4 regions of the Streptomyces sp. NPDC059787 genome follow, and region 3 is predicted to be linked to each of the others. Evidence: riboswitches for the same ligand, from Rfam matches in the RefSeq annotation. Region 3 holds a riboswitch; each other region holds the start of a gene.
What was found. A riboswitch is a leader RNA that binds a small molecule or an ion and turns the genes downstream of it on or off. The one in region 3 is predicted to bind cyclic di-AMP.
Positions count from the first base shown of each region.

Region 1: another riboswitch for cyclic di-AMP. It lies ahead of ACFV5H_RS01855 (NlpC/P60 family protein); the one in region 3 lies ahead of ACFV5H_RS10090 (M23 family metallopeptidase).
Region 2: another riboswitch for cyclic di-AMP. It lies ahead of ACFV5H_RS17910 (transglycosylase family protein); the one in region 3 lies ahead of ACFV5H_RS10090 (M23 family metallopeptidase).
Region 4: another riboswitch for cyclic di-AMP. It lies ahead of ACFV5H_RS17140 (peptidoglycan DD-metalloendopeptidase family protein); the one in region 3 lies ahead of ACFV5H_RS10090 (M23 family metallopeptidase).

Region 1 covers NZ_JBHWHX010000001.1:373,837-376,028, forward strand. Annotated here, with positions in the region: gene ACFV5H_RS01855 (NlpC/P60 family protein) at 1-1,024, opposite strand, end outside; cyclic di-AMP (ydaO/yuaA leader) riboswitch at 1,032-1,203, opposite strand; gene pcrA (DNA helicase PcrA) at 1,444-2,192, shown strand, end outside.
Region 2 covers NZ_JBHWHX010000016.1:131,239-133,430, reverse strand. Annotated here, with positions in the region: gene eno (phosphopyruvate hydratase) at 1-232, opposite strand, end outside; gene ACFV5H_RS17910 (transglycosylase family protein) at 466-1,188, opposite strand; cyclic di-AMP (ydaO/yuaA leader) riboswitch at 1,192-1,360, opposite strand; gene ACFV5H_RS17905 (transglycosylase family protein) at 1,566-2,192, opposite strand, start outside.
Region 3 covers NZ_JBHWHX010000008.1:102,171-104,362, reverse strand. Annotated here, with positions in the region: gene ACFV5H_RS10095 (M16 family metallopeptidase) at 1-667, shown strand, start outside; cyclic di-AMP (ydaO/yuaA leader) riboswitch at 870-1,034, shown strand; gene ACFV5H_RS10090 (M23 family metallopeptidase) at 1,047-1,820, shown strand; gene ACFV5H_RS10085 (GntR family transcriptional regulator) at 2,009-2,192, shown strand, end outside.
Region 4 covers NZ_JBHWHX010000015.1:135,576-137,767, forward strand. Annotated here, with positions in the region: gene ACFV5H_RS17135 (alpha-galactosidase) at 1-324, shown strand, start outside; cyclic di-AMP (ydaO/yuaA leader) riboswitch at 641-802, shown strand; gene ACFV5H_RS17140 (peptidoglycan DD-metalloendopeptidase family protein) at 807-1,748, shown strand; gene ACFV5H_RS17145 (SGNH/GDSL hydrolase family protein) at 1,954-2,192, shown strand, end outside.

The DNA.
Region 1 (2,192 bases), on a different contig from region 3:
AGACCAGGTCACCGGGTCGGGCCTGGGAGACGGGGACCGTCGTGCCCGCGTTCACCTGGTCGTAGGTGGTGCGCGGAACGGTGACGCCGGCGGCCTTCCAGGCGGCCTGGGTGAGGCCGGAGCAGTCGTAGGAGCCGGGGCCGGTGGCGCCCCAGACGTACGGCTTGCCGATCTGCGCGCGGGCGAAGGCGAGGGCCTTCTCGGCCTTGGCGGCGTACGAGGAGTCCGTCGACGTGGACGGCGTGGTGGCCGAGCCCGCTGACCCGGAGGCGCTGCCCGAGGTGCCGCTGTCCTGCTGGGCGGCGGCGGCCTCCTGGGCCTTCTGCTGCTCGGCGAGTTCGGCGGCCTTGCGGGCGGCCTCCTTCTGCTTCTCCTTCTCGATCGCCGCGAGCCGCGCCTTCTCCTCGGCGGTCAGCTTCGACATCAGCTCGCGCGCGTCGGTGAGCTTCTTCTGGACGGTGGCCTTGGCCGTCTTCAGGTCGCCCTGGGTGTCGGTGAGCGTCTCGAGGCTCTCGGTGGCCTCCTGGCGCTTCTTCATCGTCTCGGACTGCCGGGTGACGTAGTCGTCGACCGCTTCCTTCTGGCGGCCGGTCATCCGGTCCATCACCTGGCGCTGGTCGAAGATGTCCTGCGGGGTGTCCGCGAGCAGGAAGGTCGCGGTGTCGGGGACACCGGCGCCGGTCCGGTACTGGGCGGCGGCGAAGGAACCCAGCTCCGCCCGCGCCTCGTTGAGTTTCTGGGTGCGCTTGGCCACGTCGTCGAGGAGCGTGTCCACCTGCTTGCGCTGCTTCGCGGTCTTCTCCTTGGCCGCGTTGTACTTCTCGGTCGCCGACTCCGCCTGGCGGTAGAGATCGTCGACCTTCTTCTCGACCTCCTCCAGGCTCGGCCTGCCGTCGTCGGAGGGGGCGGCGGTGGCCGTCTGGGACAGCAGGGCCACGGAGGTCAGGGCGGCCGTGGCGAGGGCCGGGGTCCGTATGCCTGCCACGCGCGTGCCGGGGGTGCGCGACTTGCGGTGCGACGCCAAGGGAGGCGACTCCTTCCAAAGCTCCGCCTACCGGGTTAGCTGTCGGGTTCGGGCGGGTGGTTCGGAAGGGTTGCCCTACGGCCGCTCCGTGAGGGAGTGGGCCGATTCACCCCATGGTCTCGGTGGGTCCCCGGCTCCGGCTGCCGTGAGGGCAGTGACGGACTCGGCGGAGGCCGCGCGGCCCGGCGAGGTTCGCCGGTGGGGGTCGTGCGGCCCGCCCGCACCGTAGCCAACTGGTGTGGCCCCTGTGAAGGTTGATGGGTGATATGCCCGATACATTTTCGTGACCTTGTGTGCGGTGTCACTCAGGGTGAGGCGCTGGTTCTGGAGGGTGCGCGTCCCGTCCCGGCCGCAGGATTCCGGGGATGTTCCCGGGGTGGCCCCGGGTTGTCGGTGGGGCGGCCTAGACTCGGAGAGCGATGAGCAGCCTCTTTGACGACAGCTTCCTGGCGGACCTCCAGGCCCAGCGGGGCCCCGAGGGCGAGCCCCCGCCACCGCCCGAGGACGAGCACGGACCGGAGCAGATCCCGGACGACCTGTTCGGCGGGAAGTTCGACGTGCCGCCGGACCGGGACACCTACTACCGCGACGGCGCCCCGCGCCCGGTGATCGACGCCGCCGCGCTGCTGGAAGGGCTGAACGACAACCAGCGCGCCGCCGTCGTGCACTCCGGCTCCCCGCTGCTCATCGTGGCCGGCGCCGGCTCCGGCAAGACCCGCGTGCTCACCCACCGCATCGCCCACCTGCTGGCCGAGCGGCACGTCCATCCGGGCCAGATCCTCGCGATCACCTTCACCAACAAGGCCGCGGGCGAGATGAAGGAGCGCGTCGAGCAGCTCGTCGGCCCGCGCGCGGGCGCCATGTGGGTCATGACGTTCCACAGCGCGTGCGTGCGCATCCTGCGCCGCGAGAGCAAGAAGCTCGGCTTCACGTCGTCGTTCTCGATCTACGACGCCGCCGACTCCAAGCGTCTGATGGCCCTGGTCTGCCGCGACCTGGACCTCGACCCCAAGCGTTTCCCGCCGAAGTCCTTCAGCGCCAAGATCAGCAACCTGAAGAACGAGCTGATCGACGAGGAGGACTTCGCCGCCCGGGCCGCCGACGGTTTCGAGAAGACCCTCGCCCAGGCCTACGCGCTCTACCAGTCGCGGCTGCGGGAGGCCAACGC
Region 2 (2,192 bases), on a different contig from region 3:
CCGGGCCGATCTGCTCGATGACGGCCAGGACGGCCTTCTCGACACCCTTGCCCAGGTAACGGTTGGCATCGCCGTCACGGAGTTCGATGGCCTCGAAGGCGCCGGTGGAGGCGCCGGACGGGACGGCGGCACGACCCGTGCTGCCGTCGTCGAGGCCGACCTCGACCTCGACCGTGGGGTTGCCTCGGGAGTCCAGGATTTCCCGGGCTACGACGACGTCGATGGACGGCACGAGCATCTCCTTCTTGGATGTGACGCGGGTGGGCAGGACCCCGGAGGGTCTTGCGAGACCGAGCCTAACCGGCTCCGGGCGATCGGCCATCCGGCCGCCCGTCCCGTGGACAGAACCGAGAGTAAATTGTTTCCGAACGGAACAAAGCCGTTTCCGGAAACCCGGCCGTAAAAAACCCCGCCCCGGCGCGTACGGGGGAAGACGCACCGGGGCGGGGAGCAGGGGGCAGCCGCTTACTTGAGGTGCAGCTGCTGGCCCGGGTAGATGAGGTCGGCGTCGTCGACGATGTCGTCGTTCAGCTCGAACAGCTCGGCCCAGCCGCCCTCGACGTCGCGCTCGGCGGCGATGGAGCTGAGGGTGTCGCCCTTGACGACCTTGTACTCGCCGTCGCCCTTCTCGACCTTCTTGCCGGTCGGGGTGGTGACGGTCTTCTCCTCGGCCTTCCGCTCGACCCGCTTCTCGGTCTTCTGCTCGGCGGCCGGGCGCTCGGTGGAGCGGGAGGCCTTCTGCTCGGTCTCACGGGTCCCGGTGGAACCGGTGCTCTGCGAGGAGCCGGAGTCGTTCGAGGAGGAACCGGCGTAGGCGGCGTTGGACAGGCCCGTGCCGCAGACCGGCCAGGCGCCCTTGCCCTGGCCCGCGAGGACCTTCTCGGCGATCTCGATCTGCTGCGCCTTGCTGGCCCGGTCGGCGGTGGAGGCGTACTGCGTGCCGCCGTACGCGGCCCAGGTGGAGGCGGAGAACTGCAGGCCGCCGTAGTAACCGTTGCCGGTGTTGATGGACCAGTTGCCGCCGGACTCGCACTGGGCGACGGTGTCCCACTCGGAGGCGGTGGCGGCGGAGGCGCTGCCGGCCGCCATCAGCGGGACGGCGACGGCGGCGGAGGTGACACCGGCGACGGCGATCGCGCGGGTGGCCTTGGACGGACGACGGTGCTTGCCCTTGCCGGAAAACAGCATGGTGGATCCCCTCACCGACGCCTGCGAGGTGAGCTGTCGGGTTCGGGCCGGTTGAGTTGCCCGGCCACGTCCCTCACGGGACGCGGCTTCACCCCAAGCCCTGTCCGGTGTCAACCACCGGAAGGGGCGCTTACCTTGGGTCCCCCGCTCCTGCCTACGGCGCATGACGCGACGACTGTTCCCGTGCTGCCACTGGCAGGATTCGGCGTGGCGGCAGCCGGGGCCCGCGGTGGCGAGCGGTCACGACCGTAGACACGCGATCCGCGGAATTTCAAAGACGATCAGGGCCTCTGAGACCTATCTCTCACAGTCTTTAAAACGGACATTCGCCGCGAATCATGACGCCAACTGCCGCCGCGTCCGGGCCCTTTCGGGCGTCACTTCTCGTCCGGTTCGACCCCGACCTCGAGCTCCTGACCCGGCAGGATGAGGTCCGGGTCGGCGCCGACGACCTGCTCGTTCTCGGCGTAGAGCGAACGCCATCCGCCGCCCAGTTCAAGGGAGTCGGCGATGGACGAGAGGCTGTCGCCGGTGCGCACGGTGTACGAGCCGTCGGCGGCGTCGCGCGAGGCGTCGGTGCCGCGCGAGGCATGCCGGCCGGACGATTCCGACGTACGGTCCTCCGTCCCGCCCTCCTCGGCGGTGACACCGCGGTGGCGGCCGGTACCGGTGCCTTCGGTGTCGGTGACTTCGGAAGAACCGGTGGTCTGCCCGGACTTGTCCGACTCGTCACTCTTGGGGGTGGCCGAGGCGGAGGAGGAGGTGCCGGATCCGTCGCCGGAGCCGGTGTCCGAATCCGTGTCCGAGTCGCTCGACTTGCCGGACTTGGCCGATTCACCGGCCGCACCCTCGCCGCCCTCCGACCCTTCCGCGCCGGACGACGGGTCGGACGTGGCCGACGAGGAGGACGAAGCGGATGAATCGCCGGAGTCCGACGATCCGGACGAGTCCGAAGAGTCGGACGACTTGGAGGAGCCGGACGCGTCCGAGGTCGAGCCCTCCGC
Region 3 (2,192 bases):
GCCCGTTCCGCCGGTGGCCGCCGACGACACCGGGCGCGTCGTGATCGTGGACCGCCCCGGCGCCGTCCAGACGCAGCTGCTGATCGGCCGTGTCGGCGCGGACCGGCACGACCGCGTGTGGCCCGCGCAGGTGCTCGGCACGTACTGCCTCGGCGGTACCCTCACCTCCCGCCTGGACCGCGTGCTGCGCGAGGAGAAGGGCTACACCTACGGCGTACGGGCGTTCGGCCAGGTCCTCAGGTCCGCCCCGGACGGCACCGGCGCGGCGATGCTGGCCATCAGCGGCTCCGTCGACACCCCGAACACCGGCCCCGCCCTCGAGGACCTGTGGACGGTGCTGCGCACGCTCGCCGCCGACGGGCTCACCGACGACGAACGCGATGTCGCGGTGCAGAACCTCGTGGGCGTGGCGCCGCTCAAGTACGAGACCGCCGCGGCCGTCGCGAGCACCCTGGCCGACCAGGTCGAGCAGCACCTGCCCGACCACTACCAGGCCGACCTGTACCGGCAGTTGGCCGCGACCGGCACCGTGGAGGCCACCGCGGCCGTCGTGAACGCCTTCCCGGTGGACCGCCTGGTGACCGTCCTCGTCGGTGACGCGGCGCAGATCAAGGCACCCGTCGAGGCCCTCGGCATCGGCGAAGTCACCGTCGTGACGGCCGAGTAGCGAGCGGCGAGGACGCACGCGCGCGTGGGGCCCTGGTGACACGAAAGTCATCAGGGCCCGCTTATGCCCGAATCGGGGCGGAAGTTGCCCGTCTGACCTGTGGGATGCGCTACAAAAACCGGGATTCGTTTGAGGATCGGGAGACGGCCCGCTTAGCGTCATCCGGGCTGTTCGTCGGGCAGTGCGCCGCATCCGCGGCACCGGACAGTCATCGCCGAGTCCCCCTACGGCGCGAGCCAGGGGAGCCGGGGACCCACCGCAGTCCCTGGGGTGAATCGGACGCCCGCGCGTGTCGCGAGGGGGCCCGTAGGAGACCTTCCTGCTCCGAACCCGTCAGCTAACCCGGTAGGCGAGAGGGAAGGAAAGGACCAGCCTGTACATGGCGTTCACCCGCGCCCCGGGCAAGCACCGTCGTCCCAGCCGGACGCAGCGCGGCACCGCCCGCGTGGCGGGCGTCGCGGCGCTCACCACCACCGGCGTCGTCGGCTCCCTCGCGGCCCCCGCACTCGCCGCCGAGCCCGCTGCCGCACAGACCGGCCTCACGCCCGTCGTCACCCTCGGCGACGCGATCGCCGACCGGATCGACGCCCAGGCGGCCGCCCAGCACGAGGCCGCCCGGGAGGCGGCCGAGGCCGCCGCGCGGAAGGCCGCCGAGGAGGCCGCGCGCGAGAAGGCCGCCAAGGCGGCCGAGGAGGCCCGCGCGGAGAAGGAGCGCGCCGCCCGGGAGGCCGAGCGCGAGCGCCTCAACACCTTCGTCTCCCCGATCCCCGGCTCGTACGTCTCGACCGGCTACCAGGCCGGCAGCTCGCTGTGGTCCTCCGGCAGCCACACCGGTGTCGACTTCCACGCCGCGAGCGGCACCTCCGTCCGGTCGGTCGGCGTCGGCACCGTCGTCGAGGCCGGCTGGGGCGGCTCGTACGGCAACCAGGTCGTCATCAAGATGCACGACGGCACGTACACCCAGTACGCCCACCTGTCGTCCATCGGCGTCTCGGTGGGCCAGCAGGTGGCCGCCGGACAGCAGATCGGCCTCTCCGGCGACACCGGCAACGTCACGGGCGCGCATCTGCACTTCGAGGCCCGCACGGGCGCCGATTACGGCTCCGACCTCGACCCCGTCGCCTACCTCCGCGCGCACGGTGTGAACCTCTGACCCGTCCGCTTCCCGATGCCCCGGCTCCCCGAGCCGGGGCATCGGTGTTTCCGGGAACCGCCGCAACGCTTGTCCAAAAAATATGCATGGATTCCGGCCCGCCGTCGTGAATTACCGCCGATTGCAATAGAGTCGCGGAACACACGTCAATCGTCGGCGTTTCACGGGGATTAATCCGGAGGTTCGTCATGCGCATTCCCGCGCACTCGGTGTGCACGGCGATCCGGGACGACATCGTCGCGGGTGTCCACGAGCGCGGCGGCCGGCTCACCGAGGAAGTGCTCGCCCGCCGTTACGGCGTCTCCCGCGTCCCCGTCCGGGAGGCGCTGCGCACGCTGGAGGCCGAGGGATTCGTGGTGACCCGGCGGCACG
Region 4 (2,192 bases), on a different contig from region 3:
GCGCGGGAGTGGGTCGCGCTCTACAAGGAGATCCGGCCCGTCGTCCAGCGCGGCGACCTGTACCGGCTGCGGCCCCCGGAGGGCGGACTGAGCGCGGTGCAGTACGTCCTCGGCGACGAGACCGTCGTCCTCGCCTGCCTCCAGGCGCAGCACTACGGAGAGCCCGTCCCGGCCCTCCGGCTGCGCGGCCTCGACCCGGAGGCGTCGTACGAATGCCGCGAAACCGGTGAAACGTACCGAGGCGCCCTCTTGCTGCACCACGGGCTGCGCACCGGTCTGCGGGGAGATCTGGACGCCGCGGTGGTGCGGCTGCGGCGCCTGTGATCGGGCGATTAGGGCGTTCTGTCCGATTAGGTGGATTCGCCATAACGTGCCCCGAAAGAAAGGGAGATGGGAAAGGGGTGCGTGAGCAGCGTCATATCCGTGACGATGTGTTGTCGCCATGTTCACGTAATTCCGTGGAACGACAAGGGAATTCGCGGGGGAAAGGGAATCCCGGCTGACGCTCGGTGACGTCAATTCCTCCTTTGGATCACGGAAAAACGCGTTCGCGGTGAACCTCGCGCTTGTCCCCTCGCGTCCGGGTCGCTTACGTTCGCCACCGATCCGGACGGACGCCCAATCCTGCCGCCGCCCGGAGCCCGTACACACACTGACCCGTGCACGGCAGGAGCGGGGGACCCACAGGTACCACTGCCTGTTCCGGTTCCCGGAACGGCTTGGGGTTAAGTCGCGTGACAACGCGGCCGGGCATCTCCAGCCCGAACCCGACAGCTCACCTCGCAGGCGCCGGAGAGGAATTCGACATGCCCGCGAAGGGTAAGCACCGCCGTACCAAGGCCCAGCGTTTCACCCGCTCCATCGCCGTCGCCGGAACCGGTGGCGCCGCACTCGCCCTGCCGCTTCTCGGCGCCACCGGCGCGCACGCCGCCACGCCGCAGACCGCCCCCGAAAAGGCCGTCCAGTCCCTTTCCGCCGCCGGCCAGAAGACCGTCGCCGAAAAGGGCGACGAGGCCCGCACGTACACCGTGAAGGCCGGCGACTACCTCGCGAAGATCGCCGAGACGGAGCACGTCGACGGTGGCTGGAAGCAGCTCTACACGGACAACCGCGAGGCCATCGGCGACGACCCGTCGCTCATCCACCCCGGCCTGAAGCTCTCCGTCGACGGCGGGGCCGCCACGAGCGCACCGGAGAAGTCGTCCGCCACGGAGGCCCCGGCGACCCCGCAGGCCTCGGAGCAGGAGGCCGAGAAGCCGGCGGAGCAGCCCGCCGAGCAGCCCTCCTCGGACGCCTCCGCCCAGACCGCGAGCACCGACCAGGCCGCGAGCGCCTCCGGTTACAGCTCCCCGGTGCCCGGCGCCGGCGGTCTCGGCACCGCCTACAAGGTGGCCGGCAGCATGTGGTCCAGCGGCTACCACACCGGCGTCGACTTCAGCGTCCCGACCGGCACCTCCCTGAAGGCCGTCGGCGCGGGCACCGTCGTCTCCGCCGGCTGGGGCGGCGCGTACGGCAACCAGGTCGTCATCAAGCTCGAAGACGGCTACTACGCCCAGTACGCCCACCTGTCCTCGCTGTCCGTCTCGGCCGGCCAGACCGTCACCGCCGGCCAGCAGGTCGGCCTCTCCGGTGCGACCGGCAACGTGACCGGCCCGCACCTGCACTTCGAGATCCGCACCACCCCGGACTACGGCTCGGACGTGGACCCGGTCTCCTACCTCCGCTCCAAGGGCGTCTCCATCGGCTGATCCCCGCGGCGACCTTCCTGACACGCGCGCCGAAGGCCGGACCCCGATCCCCGGGGCCGGCCTTCGGCGTATTCCGGAATTGGCCAACATTTTGAGAGTGTCTTATCTCACCGCCCGTCAACCCTTCCTTACGGTCGCGTAGGTCACATTCGAAGGTGAATCATGAGCGGTTGTGGCAGACGATTCGAAGAGTGACAGCAGAGCAGTGATCGGGTCGTACGTGGCGGTGGGGGACAGCTTCACCGAGGGCGTCGGCGACCCCGGCCCCGACGGGGCGCTCGTCGGCTGGGCCGACCGGTTCGCCGTGCTTCTCGCGGACCTCCGGCCCGAGGGCGACTTCGCGTACACCAATCTCGCCGTACGCGGAAAGCTCCTGGACCAGATCGTGGCGGACCAGCTTCCGAAGGCGGTCGAACTCGCCCCCGACCTGGTCTCGTTCTGCGC